One region of the Dorea sp. MB18-49 genome, then DNA from elsewhere that is predicted to be linked to it. Evidence: riboswitches for the same ligand, from Rfam matches in the RefSeq annotation. Region 1 holds a riboswitch; the other holds the start of a gene.
What was found. A riboswitch is a leader RNA that binds a small molecule or an ion and turns the genes downstream of it on or off. The one in region 1 is predicted to bind thiamine pyrophosphate.

Region 1 (7,340 bases):
TGCCAGTGCACGTTTTACATCTTCTGCTGTATATGTATTATAATCATAAGCCTCCATGGCTGCCACGACCTGGTCGAGTATTTCTGATCCGATATCCTCCATGCCTGGAAGATAGGTCATGTGATCGATCCGGTTCTTCTTCTGGTCTTCCAGAATCTCCTCGCTTAAAATACTTTCATTAATATGTGTATCTTCATGATTTGTTCCCATTTGTCGTGCCTCCTAATCCTGCAGAAATCCGGTCAGCGGTGAAGATGCACTTGCACCACGCTCAATCGTTCTTCCAAGTCCGGAAAGGTACGCACTTCTGCCCGCTTCGATTGCTTTCTTAAATGCTTCCGCCATCGCCGGTACATCTCCCGCAGTCGCAATTGCTGTATTTGCCATAACTGCGGCTGCTCCCATCTCCATTGCCTCGCATGCCTGGGACGGACGTCCGATTCCGGCATCTACGATGATTGGCAGATCGATCTCATCGATCAGGATCTGAATAAAGTCTTTTGTGCTAAGCCCTTTATTTGATCCGATCGGTGCGCCAAGCGGCATGATACATGCTGCACCGGCATTTGCAAGATCTCTTGCAGCATTCAGATCTGGATACATGTACGGCATAACCACGAATCCTTCTTTTGCAAGAATTTCTGTAGCTTTGATCGTCTCATAATTATCCGGAAGGAGATATTTCGAATCTCTTACCACTTCCACCTTGACGAAATTGCCACATCCGACTTCTCTGGAAAGTCTGGCAATACGTACTGCTTCTTCTGCATTTCTGGCTCCTGATGTATTCGGAAGAAGTGTCACATCTTCCGGAATATAATCCAGAATATTTGCCAGACCGCCTTCATTTGCACGACGGAGTGCCAGTGTGATAATCTGTGCCCCTGCTTTTTCCACACATGCTTTCACCAGATCCAGTGAAAATTTTCCTGAACCTAATATAAAACGAGAAGTAAACTCTTTTCCTCCAAGTGTAAATGTATCTGTATTTTTTATTTCTTTTTTATCCATAATCAGGACCTTCTTTCCTATTATTTTCTGCTCATGCTTTTTTATTTATCTATCTTTTTTTGCGGCATGAATCTTATGTTTCTTACCTGTCTTCCTACACATCCTCTTCTCCAAGGATCAGACGTGTGATCATATTCGCCTCATGTGCTGCACAGATTGCAACTCTTGGTGCCATCAGGCCATTTCCATACGTTGGTGCCGTCTCGCGGTCTCCGCACAGGTAAAAGTTCTTCATTAACTTCTGTGTGCGAATCGTATTACTGCTTCCGTATCCGGCCATACCGGTTGCCGATACGAGTTTCTTTCCCGGGAAATATTCCAGTATTCCATTCACCAGCATTGCCTTCGCCTCTGGATTATCGAATGCTTCACATACAATAGGCTCGTCACGAAATAGTGTCTTAAGATTTTCTTCTGTGACTTTCACGCAGTCTGTATAGATATCCAGATACGGATTAATTTTTAACAGTAATGATTTTAACGCATCTGTTTTATACATTCCGATATGCTCCATAAAGTACTGCTGCCGGTTCAGGTTCGTAATATCTACTACATCAAAATCTATCAGATGGAGATGTCCGACTCCGATTCTGGCAAGTGCATATGCCACATTTGATCCTAATCCGCCAAGTCCGGCTATCGCAACCCTTCCTGCAGACAGATGCTTCTGCTTTTCCGGAGAATGTCTTTCATTAAGCGCAGCCATAATCTCTTCTTTACTAAGTACTTTTGCGTTCGCATTTTTCGTCATATTTTCTGATACGATTTCTCCCATGAATGTTAGCCTCCTCCTACAAATGTCACAACTTCCAGACGGTCGCCGTCTTTTAACATGGTATCGGAATAACTATATTTTGGAAGAATATCTCCGTTTAACTCTACAGCAATTCTTTTTACCTGATACTGATTCTGCTCCAGATATTCTGCAACAGTAGTATCCTCTGTCAGATTGATTTCTTTTCCATTTACGATAATCATGTATGTTCTCCTTTCCCGGATATATACAGCGAACTTGCCACTGACAACTTCTCTTGCATACTTTAGTATGAAAAAAGAGTTCACGAAGTAAATACACCCGTGGTGGTGCACCCCTTCATGAACTCTCGTTCACTCTCAACTTATCCGATATTCAATTGTTCCTGATTTCCGTCACATAGTAACAAAAAAGAGAGCTACCAACTAAATGCATCTCTCCTAAAATCTACGTTATACATTCCTACGTTGGCATTATCCAAATCAGGTATATGGGTCGAAGTTCTTAACTTCCTCTCAGCCTGGTACACAAGCTCCCCGTGTTTTATCTACACATTTAAGTATAAGAACTCATACACGAAATGTCAACTTATTTTTTATTCATTTCTGACTTTTTTCGAAACAACTATTTTTATTCATTCTATTTATTATCAAAAGTAATATTCCGTACCATATTTCTGTTAATCAGCTGTGTCCCTTTCTTTGTATCAACCTTTACCCACTGTATATCTGCGTCCATGAGCTTTCCTTTGATTGCTCCTACTTCGTTGAACAGACTTATCGTACATTCTTTTCCCATATACTGACCTAACATTGAACCATCCATATCTTCTTCCATCCTTTCTCCATTTACGATCGTGATTACATTATTTGCCGCCTGTACTGCCATCACTGTAACCATATTCAGGTTATTAATCGCTACCATCGTTGCAACATCCATGTAGTCCACCTCCATCTTTTTTTGCAGGTCTTGTTATCAGTATATCATACTTCCAGATGATAGAACGATTTTAATGCTCACACCCATTCCCGCTGCCGCCATCGCATATGTTGCCTGAATATCCATTGTCGAAAACTGTACATTCGGCTTAATCCCATGCTTATCCAGATAACGTGTTCCATCAATATCTAATCCTGGACATGTTACAATATAGGCTTCCGTCTCTGCAAATTTTGCCGAAAATATCTTTCTTTTTGCCAGCTTGTGTCCCTCTGGCAATAATGCAACCATCGGATCCTTGTACAAGGTACGATCAATACCGGCGGAACCTTCACCGGTACTTATAACGTACTTGGGAAAATGGTTCTGACGTTAGCCGGAAGTACGCTCCAGATTGCACTTCGCATAATCTTAACCTGGTTCTTCTTCCCTCATTTTGAGCTGACAGCCCCTGCCATTGCTACCGGTATCGGCTGGCTTATGGCCAATCTGCTCTGGCTTATCTGTCTGACCAGACTTCGTCGGCAATCTCTTTTACAAGCTTAAGCTTTGCCCACTGTTCTTCTTCTGTCAGCTTATTACCGATCTCGCAGGATGCAAATCCGCACTGCGGGCTTAAGTATAAGCGGTCAAGCGGAACATATTTTGCTGCTTCGTGGATTCTTGCGATTACTTTTTCTTTGTCTTCCAGTTCCGGTGTCTTGGTTGTTATAAGTCCAAGTACGACCTTCTTATCGCCGGATACCTTTGCAAGTGGTGCAAATCCGCCGGATCTCTTGTCGTCATATTCCAGATAATATGCATTTACATTTTCTTCTCCGAATAACAAATCCGCTACGGAATCATATGCTCCGGAACTGAAGAATGTAGAATGATAATTTCCACGGCATACATGTGTATTGATCACCAGATCTTCCGGTGCCTGTGCTACTACCTGGTTATTCAGTTCCAGAAGGAGTTTCTTGTAATCTTCCAGTCTCTGTCCTGTTCTTCCGGTCAGTGCAACTGCCATCTTCGCATCTACCATTCCGCCCCATACGCAGTCATCAAACTGAAGGTTACGGCAGCCTGCTGCATAGATTTCCTGCACGAATTCACCGTATGCCTTAATCACATCCTCGGCAAATGCTTCTTCCGATCCATAGATTTCTAATGTTGTATTCAGAAGCTGTGCCCCGGTAAAGTATGCATAGAACTGTCCCGGTGACGGGATAGTCTGTTTTGCGACAGTATTTTCATCTTCTAATGCTTTGATGAATTTGAAATGCTCTACGAAAGGATGATTCTTTACTGAAATCTTTCCCGTCATGTATGTATCATCAATCATTGCAGCTTCTGCGTCAAATGTTGTATTCCCCTCTACTGTCTTCTGATGCTCGATACCTTCAAATCCCCACATGAAATCCAGATGCCATGTCGATCTTCTGAATTCTCCGTCCGTGATCACATGATATCCAAGTTCCTTAATCTTTACCACCAGTTCCAGGATGCATTCATCTTCTACTGCGGTCAGTTTTTCCTGTGAGATTGTCCCTTCTTCGAAATTCTTTCTTGCGTCTTTTAATTTCTGTGGGCGTAAAAAACTTCCTACAAAGTCGTAACGAAATGGTGTGTTCATGATTATTTCCTCCTTGCCGGCAGAGACTTAGGTTTTCTGTCTTTTTTGTTGTCCCTGATGGCTTTCTTTTATATTTTTTATATTTTTCATATTCTTGATGATGTTCTCGATCGATGGATTTATTATAATTTGTTTTGATAAACTTGTATAATACAAAAAAATGTGTATTTGTCATAGTTTTAAACTATATCAAATATCCCTTTCAAATCATCAACCGACTATCTACAGAAGCTGCCACCGGCAATTTTTCTTACATATTTTGACATCTATATAGCCTGCCACCGCCACCCTTTCTTGTATACTTTGGCATAAAAATCTCAGATTTCACTTCTTTATTATATCACAATCATATATCCGCTATATTAATTATAGCTTTCACTTATCTTTATCACAGTTGTATAATTTATTCGGATGAAAAAATATGAAAGGAAGCGCTTTATTATGGAGGAAAAAACACTTTTTCCCAGAGAAGAAAAATCAGAAATCTTATTTAAGAAAATATCCGAAGATAAATGGGCATGTGAAAAACTGATGGAAACATTCTGCAGTTATTTATTCAGTAACGATGGGGTAGACCTTCCCGATTCTCCGTCATCTACAGAATTCGCACAGGCTCTTTTTAATTCTTATCGCAATCGGGATTTATCTGCGTTTCTGATGGCTATCTGTCAGAATACAGTCTTTGATCTTTTAAGAAATGCATTCCTGATTCCCTATCGGTTCAATGCGGACGGAAAACAGAATCCGATGATCATGACAGATGAAAACGGAATGTTACTTCCTGAATATAAGAGATCGATTCATGAACGGGAATACCGTCATTTCCATGAGGTATATACAGATCTCGGAGCTCCAAAGAATATTTTTCTGGCACAGGCATACCGCTACAGCCATTCTTATACATCCGACGATATGGAACCGGAACAAAACATTCTGGAAAAGAATAACGGTGTACTGTTGATCCGTGAATTACCGGATACCGTAAAATTAAAAGAAACCGAAGCAGAAGCTTATTCTGCTATTCTGGATATTGTCATAAAACTTCAGAAAGAGCTTCCTATGTCCTATGTATTCTATGGACAGGATTCTCTTGTTGAAGATAATACCCGTTATGATGAGATCGGAGTTTTCCTTCCGAATTCACATTTCTTAAAAAATCTGGAACGCCACGTTTCCAAAGCAGAGGCGATCATTTATGCAGACAACTAATTCTGACTTTATTGATATTATGGAAAAAAATCATATGGAGATTCCATGGCATGACTACGCCAATGATGACAGTAATGTGTTGATTGCAGAAGCCGGACTGATCGAGAAAGCTTCTGTCATCGGCCGTGTTGGGTTAATCATGCTCTCCTGTGGAACCGGTGCATGGCGTGTACGGACTTCCATGAACCGGCTTTCCAAAGAGCTTGGTGTAACCTGTACGGTAGACGTGGGATTGATGTCCATTGTATTTAACTGTTTCGATGGAAACGATTGTGTTTCCCAGTCGTTGAGTATTGCCAATACGGGAGTGAATACCTCCAAGCTTTACCGCATGGAACAGTTTGTAGATCATTTTCCGGAAGAAGAAGCACATATGACCGGTGAAGATATCCATAAACGACTGGATGAAATTGAAGAAATCCATGCTCTTTATTCACCTGCAAAGCTGGGGCTTGCCGCAGCTCTTGCCTGCTGCGGTTTTACTTTTTTACTCGGAGGCGGACCAGTTGAGATGGCTCTTGCTTTTATTGCCGCCGGGATTGGTAATCTGATCCGTACGAAACTGATCAAACACCATTACACACTGTTTTTGAATATAGCCGTCTCTGTTTCAGCAGCATGTTTTACCTATGCAGTCTTTCTGAAACTTGCGGAACTTGTCTTTCACATTCCGGAATTTCATGAAGCTGGTTATATCTGCTCAATGCTGTTCATCATCCCGGGATTTCCATTTATTACAAGCGGGATCGACCTTGCAAAGCTGGATCTGCGTTCGGGACTGGAGCGGCTTACTTATGCAATCATTATCGTTATGGTTGCCACTTTATTTGCATGGATCATGGCTTTACTTCTGCATCTGGAACCGGCCGATTTTACGGCACTGCATCTAAGTGCTGCTGCCCGTCTGATTTTCCGTGTGATTGCAAGCTTTTGCGGAGTATTCGGTTTCTCGATCATGTTCAACAGTTCTCATTCGATGGCGGCAACGGCTGCATTTATTGGTGCCATTGCCAATACACTCCGGCTTGAACTTGTTGATTTCACACATATGCCTCCGGCCGCCGCCGCATTTATCGGGGCTCTGACTGCCGGATTGCTTGCTTCTTTTATTAAAAAGAGTAATGGATATCCAAGAATCTCGCTTACCGTGCCTTCTATCGTGATCATGGTTCCGGGACTTTACCTGTACCGTGCGATTTATAATTTCGGGATTATGTCCCTGACGGATGCGGTTTCATGGTTTACTTCTGCGATTATGATTATTATGATGTTGCCGCTTGGACTGATATTTGCGAGAATTCTGACCGATCGTACGTTTCGGTATTGTACGTAAAATCTCTCATTTTAGATAGCTTCTTTCCACTCTGTCCGGCAAACCATAAACCAGTCAGCAGGAAATCTTAAATAAATCCGTAGTTTCTACAAAATCAGGCACCGGAAACGAGTTTTCATTTCGCCTCCGATGCCTGATTTTTTTACTTCTGCTCCTTATATTCCATCACAACATTAATAGTCTACGATAGAACTTGTACACATTTTTATTAATTATCTCTTACAGCATATGTGCTCTTAACTCTTCCGGTGTCATCTGAGACAACATAGCCGGTGCGATATCGAATACGCTTCTTGCTCCTGATTCACCTTTCTTAGAAAGTCTGTGTGCAGCACGTGCATAAGCTACCAGAACACTTCCTGTGAATTCCGGGTTGGAATCCAGTTTCAAAGAATATTCGATCACATGCTTGTTGCCTTCGCATCCTGTCTCACCGGTACGGATCACGAATCCACCGTGAGGCATCTTGCTGTGGT
Region 2 (7,340 bases), on a different contig from region 1:
GGCGCTTACGGGAAGCTTTGAGATTCCTTACAAGGACTGGTATACATGGAGTGAAAAGATCGAGAATGTATCGACCAAACCAAAAAAGAACAGTGTGACGGGCAATATCATTGGTAAGAGAGCTGCACAGGAACTTCGGGTGGATGATATCGTGAATATCGGAATCGGTATCCCAGAGATGGTATCCCGGTATGCGAGAAAGAGCGGCATGCTGGATATGGTAACCCTTACGGTAGAGTCAGGTGGTATCGGCGGATTTCCTGTATCGGGAGAAGCATTTGGAGCTATGATTGGTGCAGCGTCAGTCTATGATATGGCGAACCAGTTCGACTTATATGATAACGGAGGACTGGACATCTGCTTTATGGGAGCTCTGGAAGTTGACAAATATGGCAACATCAATGCACACAGAGGACCGGGTGCATTTGCCGGAATCGGCGGATTTGCAAATATTACGGCAAAGACACCGACGGTTGTGTTCTGTATGACATTTGATGCCAAAGGTCTGGAGGTTACGCAGAAAAAAGGAGTGGTGACGATTCAGAAAGAAGGAGAAATTGCTAAGTTCGTAGAGAAGGTCAACAGTGTAAGCTTCTCTGCAAAGCGAGCGATTGAAAACGGACAAAAGGTATTGTATGTAACAGAACGCTGTGTGTTCAGACTGACACCAAAAGGCTTAAAACTGATCGAAGTCTACCCAGGAGTAGATATGCAGAAAGATATTCTGGACAGGCTGCCGTTTGAGGTGGAGATTTAAATTGGGATTTATTTAATTCAGGAAGGCACGACGACCCGGACCTGCATAAAAAGTAGGAAGCCGTTCCTGTTCAGGTTCCGTCGGCGGGAAATACTAAAGCGTCAAAATTATGCTAAAAACGGGCTTCCGAAATTTGCAACTTGCCATTCGGCTCAAACAGGCAAATTTCGAAAACCCAACGCATAATTTTGACGCTTAACTATTTCCAACACCTTCTTCACATTTATTAACATTCACAGCCAGTCACGACTTGAAGGAAACAATAGATAAGGATTATTGTGAATGTGGAATGCCGTTAGAAACAATTAGAGAGTCAGAAGCACTGTTAAAGGAACGAAGCGAACGTGTTTGAGGCGAACGCCGAGTTTGAGCGTAGTTCCTTTGCTTTTAGGTGATTCAGACTCTCTTAGTGTTTCTTATGGTATGGAACCTGAACAAGAAGCCTTATCTATTGTTTCCTTCAAGGACTGAGAGGCCGCTTCTCCAGTTAATAAATTAAATCCCAAGAATTACAGAATATCAATATATTCTCCGGCCAAAGCTTTATTCATACTTCTGACTGCACAGAATTTTCCGCACATACTGCAGGTATCACTATGATCATCTTCCGGGCTTCGGCTGTCACGGATGGCTTTGGCTGTTTCAGGGTCTAATGCACAGGCATACTGTGCGTCCCAGTCAAGTTTCTGACGTGCTTCAGCCATTTTATCATCAATATCACGTGCTCCGGGAACACCTTTGGCGATGTCGGCAGCATGGGCAGCAATCTTGGAAGCAATGATCCCCTGTTTTACGTCATCTACATTAGGAAGCGCCAGATGTTCTGCAGGTGTTACATAACATAAGAATGCAGCACCATTCATAGCAGCAACTGCACCACCGATAGCGGATGTGATGTGATCGTAACCTGGAGCAATATCCGTAACAAGAGGGCCAAGTACATAGAACGGAGCACCCATGCAGATACTCTGCTGTACTTTCATGTTGGCAGCAACCTGATCAAGCGGTACATGTCCCGGTCCTTCTACCATTACCTGTACATTGTGGTCCCATGCACGTTTTGTAAGTTCTCCAAGACGCACAAGTTCTTCAATCTGGCATACATCGGTAGCATCGGCCAGACATCCAGGGCGGCATGCATCACCAAGGGAGATAGTAACATCATATTCTTCGCAGATATCAAGAATCTCATCATAGTGTTCGTAGAAAGGATTTTCTTCTCCGGTCATACACATCCATGCAAATACAAGACTTCCGCCACGGCTTACAATATTCATTTTACGTTTGTGTTTTTTTATCTGTTCAATCGTTTTACGTGTAATTCCGCAGTGAAGTGTGACAAAGTCCACACCATCTTCTGCGTGAAGACGGACAACGTCGATGAAGTCCTGCGCAGTCAGAGTTGCAAGATCTCTCTGATAGTGGATGACACTGTCGTATACAGGAACAGTACCGATCATAGCAGGACATTCATGTGTCAGTTTCTGGCGGAATGGCTGTGTGTTACCGTGGCTCGATAAATCCATGATGGCTTCAGCACCAAGATTTACAGCGCTCATAACTTTTTCCATTTCAATATTGTAATCCTTACAGTCGCGGGATACACCAAGGTTTACATTGATCTTGGTACGGAGCATGCTTCCGACACCCTCCGGATCAAGGCTGGTGTGATTCTTGTTGGCACAGATTGCAACCTTGCCTTCTGCAACAAGTTTCATAAGTGCTTCTGTTGTCATGTTTTCTTTTTTTGCTACAATCTCAATTTCAGGAGTGACAATTCCTTTTCTTGCAGCATCCATCTGTGTTGTGTAATTTCTCATGTGTTTGCCTCCGTTAAAAAATTAAATATAAGGTTATAATGCGTCAGCAAAAACACACAGATTTCGATGCAGGGAAACATTTCTCTACACAGATCTGAGGTTCATAAAAGAACTATGAAATTACTGACGCCTATATCAGATGGGAAAATCTGATACTTGTGTATGCGGTACAAGGTGGTGTCCCCAATGTACCGTTTCTAAACAACTCTTAACGAGTCGTTTTTATCATAGCCATTACGCCGCTTTTGTTCAGCGCTGTAATCAGCAGAAATGCAAGAATGCTTCCTGCAATAGTAGAAATCAGAAATGGAACTACATAGACGAAGATCCCGGCAGGAGTGATTCCCATAATATATACTGCAACAGGATAAGCAGCCAGGCCGCCAAGAATTCCTGTGCCGAGTGCCTCTGCAAGACAAGTCAGGCTGAGCTTGTGGCAAATGGAGTATACAAGTCCACAGCAAAGTGCTCCAACCATACTTCCGGGAAAAGCCATCATGCTGCCAAGACCAAGTAGATTTCGTAACAGGCTGGCACAAAATGCAATTCCTACACTGTACCAGGGTCCTAACGTGACTGCTGCCAGGATATTAATAATATGCTGTACAGGTGCACATTTACTGCCTGCAACCGGAAAGCTTAAGAAACTTCCGACGATGGCAAGAGCCGTAAATACACCGGCAAGAGCCAGTCGTCTTGTCCGTGAAGAGTCTGATGATAAAGTTGTGTGTGTCATAAATAAACATTCCTTTCATAAAAAAATACCCTTCATTCATAAAGCGGATGGAGGGTACAAAAAGTAAAAAAGAAGAGATGCGGGGGCATCTCTGTCAAATCAATACATGGTATGAATCCCTCCGTTGGCATTATCCAAATCAGGTAAAGGGTCGAAACGGAATTACGCTTCCTCTCAGCCGGTTTTCTCCAGCTCCCCCCTGTTTATAAAAAACTTTGTTCAATCGTTATTATAGTCTGGCATATCGGAAAATGCAAGAAAATTTTTCTGCTGGTAAGAAGAAGAGGGGATTTCATATGCTGTTTAAAAAGTCTGGAAAAATATAAGGAATCTTCATATCCTACAGATTAAGTAATAAAAGTAAGAAAAGCGGAAGCTGGTGTAAAAAATAGTTTCTGCTTTTTGCGTTTCGGTTATTCTATAGATGTCGGATGATTTGATGTATACATGACATAGAAAGGTATGCTAAAATAGAAAAAGATGTTGTTATAAAAACTGTACTGGAAAAGAAGCAGCGTACAGACAGATGTATGGACTGGAGGTTCAAAAAAAGAATGAGAGAGAATAATCTAGAGAGGTTTATCAAAGCGCAGGAGTCAGAATTTAAGACAGCTCTTGCAGAGATTAAGAGTGGACATAAGAGAAGTTGCTGGATGTGGTACATTTTTCCGCAGATTCAGGGGCTGGGGAGTAGCGGTACTGCAATGTACTACGCTATTGAAGACTATGAAGAAGCTAAAGCATATATAGAAAACGCAGTGACAAATGCACATTTAAGAGAGAGCTCAGAGGCACTTTTGCAACTGGAATCAGATGATGCAACCAGAGTCATGGGATGGCCTGATGATCTGAAACTGCGTTCGTCAATGACGTTGTTTGCGCTGGCGGCAAAAGAGAATGAAGTCTTTCGGAGAGTACTGGATAAGTTCTTTGATGGAAAATTAGATGCGCAGACAGTAGATATCCTGGATATGAGATATCTGGTGATGAGAATTGATGAACCGGATTTTGGATGTGAAGGAAGACCGGACGGGGTAGAACCAATGGCTAAAGTAACCCTTCTGAAGCTGAAAAGTGAAGAAGAGATTCAGTTAGAGATTCCGGATGCGGAACTTTATCAGAAAGAGATTAATGAGGGCAATGAAGTGGCATTCAGTCCGGATAGGGTTATATTAAAACTTTCATAAACTATATGAAGCTATATGTGTGAAGCGTGGGGAGAACGTAAAAATGTGTGAAAAAGATCGCGTATGTGCTACATGAAAGGGGAGAGTGTAAAAATATGAAAAATAAAAAGGAAAAGAAGCAGGAAGAGGAAGAGCTGACCGGTATGGCGGCTGTATGGGATTATCTGAAAACATTTCTGATCATATTCTGTGTTGTATTTGCAATGAACAAACTGGTGTATATCAATGCCGTGATTCCATCGGAATCTATGCAGAATACGATTATGAAAGGAGACCGGGTGCTGGGAAACCGTCTGGCATATATCAAAGATGATCCAGAGAGATATGACATTGTAATCTTCAAATATCCAGATGATCCGTCCAAGATTTTTATCAAGCGCGTGATCGGACTGCCAGGAGAGACAGTTACCGTGAAAGACGGGAAGATTTACATTGATGGAAAAGAGCAGACACAGGCGGTAAGCTTCTGCCCGGAAGAGATGGCAGGAAGCTTCGGACCTTATGAAGTTCCGGAAGATAGTTATTTTGTAATGGGGGATAACCGGAACAATAGTCTGGATTCCAGATACTGGGATAACACGTATGTAAAGAAAGAGACAATTCTGGCCAAAGCAGGATTCCGGTACTGGCCGCTTAATAAAGTTGGATTTGTAAATAAATCTGCAGAAAAATAGTTGCAATTGTTTTCTGTGTTTTATATAATGAATAAAGTTTTGCGAGAAAAGGCTCTGAAGCGATATCAGGGTCTTTTCTTAACGTAAACACATAGAATGAAGATGAAAGATAGCGATATACACAGATGACGGAAAAGGAGGAAAACAGGATGGAAAAAGATATGACGGCCGGCACTCCCGGGAAGATCATTTTCAATTTTACAATGCCGATCTTTATCGGTAATATTTTTCAGCAGTTTTATAATATGGCAGATACGGTGATCGTCGGGAAATTTGTCGGTAATGCGGCACTGGCGGCGGTAGGAGCATGTGGAACACTGGTATTTCTGATCATTGGCTTCCTGCAGGGAGTTACGGCGGGATTTACGGTTGTTACAGCACAGCACTTCGGAGCCGGAAACATGAAGGCGATGAAGAAGTCTGTGGCATCCGGTGCGGTACTTACAGGGATCGTAACCGTTATTCTTACATTGCTGAGCATGATCAGTATGGCGAAGGTGTTGCATCTGATGAATACACCGTCAGACATGTATGGAGAAGCTTACGGATATATTATGGTCATTTGCGGCGGGATTGTGGCACAGGCACTTTACAATTATCTTGCAAGTGTATTAAGGGCACTAGGCGATAGTAAGCGTCCGCTTTATTTTCTTGTGATTGCAGCACTTTTGAATATTGTGCTGGATCTGGTGTTTATCATTGTCTTTAGAATGGGAGCGGCAGGGGCAGCCTATGCGACAGTGATCGCACAGGGAATTTCGGGAATCCTGTGTCTGCTATATATTGCAAAGAAGGTTCCCGCACTGTATCTTCATAGAGAAGACTGGGAAATAGATAAGAATCTGGCCGGATGGCAGCTGAAGATCGGACTTCCGATGGCATTCCAATATTCCATCACGGCGATAGGAACGATTGTTGTACAGTCTTGCCTGAATATCCTCGGTTCTACAGCTGCAGCCGGATTTGCGGCAGCAAGCAAGATCGAGCAGGTGTTTACGCAGGCCTACGTTGCGCTTGGTACAACGATGGCGACTTACTGTGCACAGAATATGGGGGCAGGGAAATATACGAGAATCCGTAAAGGATTTAAGAGTGCAACATTGATTGGATTTATTTATGCGGTTGTGACAGGTGTGATTATTTTCTTTGTCGGAAAATATATGACGATATTCTTTGTATCAGAGAATGTAAATCAGATCATGGAATATGTGGATATTTATTTGAGGTGTGTAAGCGTGTCATTCCTGCCTCTTGTTATTGTTAATTTGTATAGAAACGGAATTCAGGGAATGGGATATGGACTGCTTCCGATGACAGCGGGGATTGCAGAACTTGTCGGACGGAGCGGTGCATCGCTGATTGCATCACATTTTGGCAGCTATATGGGAATCTGTCTGGCATCTCCGGCGGCATGGGTGCTGGCGGGAACACTTCTTCTTATTATGTACTTTGAGATCATGAAAGGAAAGAAAGACAGAAATTTGAAAAATAGATAGAAAACTGAAAAGCAACTTGTTATAATAAAATGTACGAATGAACATAGAAACATTGATGGGTGAAACAGCATGAATCAAAGAGTAATAAAAAAAGTCCGCTGTAATATCTGTTCAGCGGGATGTCCGATCGATGCTTATGTAGAAGAAGGAACGCTTGTGTCGGTAGAAGGCAGCCGGGATCTTCCGGGGCAGAGTGGAGGATTATGTTCTAAAGGAGCTGCTTCCAGGCAGTATGTTTATAACAAAGACAGGATTCTGTATCCGATGAAACGGATCGGAAAAAAAGGAAGCGGGGAATTTGAACGCATATCCTGGGATGAAGCGTATCGGATGATTGCAGAGAATCTTCTCAGGATCAAAAAAGAATATGGTCCGCAGGCGGCAGCATTTTATGCGGGATATCCGAAATGGTACAGACCGGCACTTCTGCGGCTTGCCAATGCTTACGGGTCTCCGAATTACTGTACGGAATCCAGTACCTGTTTTCAGTCGGCGGCAATGGCATGGAAATCTATTTATGGAAATGACATCTGCTTTCCGGATCTGATGCATGCACAGACGGTTCTCGTATGGAGTAACAATCTGTATCATTCCAATGTGGGAATGGCAAGACCTTATCAGTCGTTAAAAGCACGTGGGGCGAAGATCATAGCCGTAGATCCAAGAGAGA

Region 2: another riboswitch for thiamine pyrophosphate. It lies ahead of thiW (energy coupling factor transporter S component ThiW); the one in region 1 lies ahead of thiS (sulfur carrier protein ThiS).

The regions. Positions count from the first base shown of each region.
Region 1 covers NZ_JAMOYX010000002.1:8,760-16,099, reverse strand. Annotated here, with positions in the region: gene thiH (2-iminoacetate synthase ThiH) at 1-210, opposite strand, end outside; gene NCY30_RS01875 (thiazole synthase) at 223-1,011, opposite strand; gene thiF (sulfur carrier protein ThiS adenylyltransferase ThiF) at 1,106-1,786, opposite strand; gene thiS (sulfur carrier protein ThiS) at 1,792-1,989, opposite strand; TPP riboswitch at 2,208-2,314, opposite strand; gene NCY30_RS01860 (hypothetical protein) at 2,405-2,704, opposite strand; gene NCY30_RS01855 (LysR family transcriptional regulator substrate-binding protein) at 2,741-3,010, opposite strand; gene NCY30_RS01850 (5-methyltetrahydropteroyltriglutamate--homocysteine S-methyltransferase) at 3,204-4,322, opposite strand; gene NCY30_RS01845 (DUF4866 domain-containing protein) at 4,764-5,531, shown strand; gene NCY30_RS01840 (threonine/serine ThrE exporter family protein) at 5,518-6,864, shown strand; gene NCY30_RS01835 (diaminopimelate dehydrogenase) at 7,084-7,340, opposite strand, start outside.
Region 2 covers NZ_JAMOYX010000037.1:23,166-30,505, reverse strand. Annotated here, with positions in the region: gene NCY30_RS10960 (CoA-transferase) at 1-757, shown strand, start outside; gene thiC (phosphomethylpyrimidine synthase ThiC) at 1,267-2,577, opposite strand; gene thiW (energy coupling factor transporter S component ThiW) at 2,786-3,313, opposite strand; TPP riboswitch at 3,413-3,522, opposite strand; gene NCY30_RS10945 (DUF1810 domain-containing protein) at 3,868-4,500, shown strand; gene lepB (signal peptidase I) at 4,596-5,174, shown strand; gene NCY30_RS10935 (MATE family efflux transporter) at 5,324-6,670, shown strand; gene NCY30_RS10930 (molybdopterin-containing oxidoreductase family protein) at 6,740-7,340, shown strand, end outside.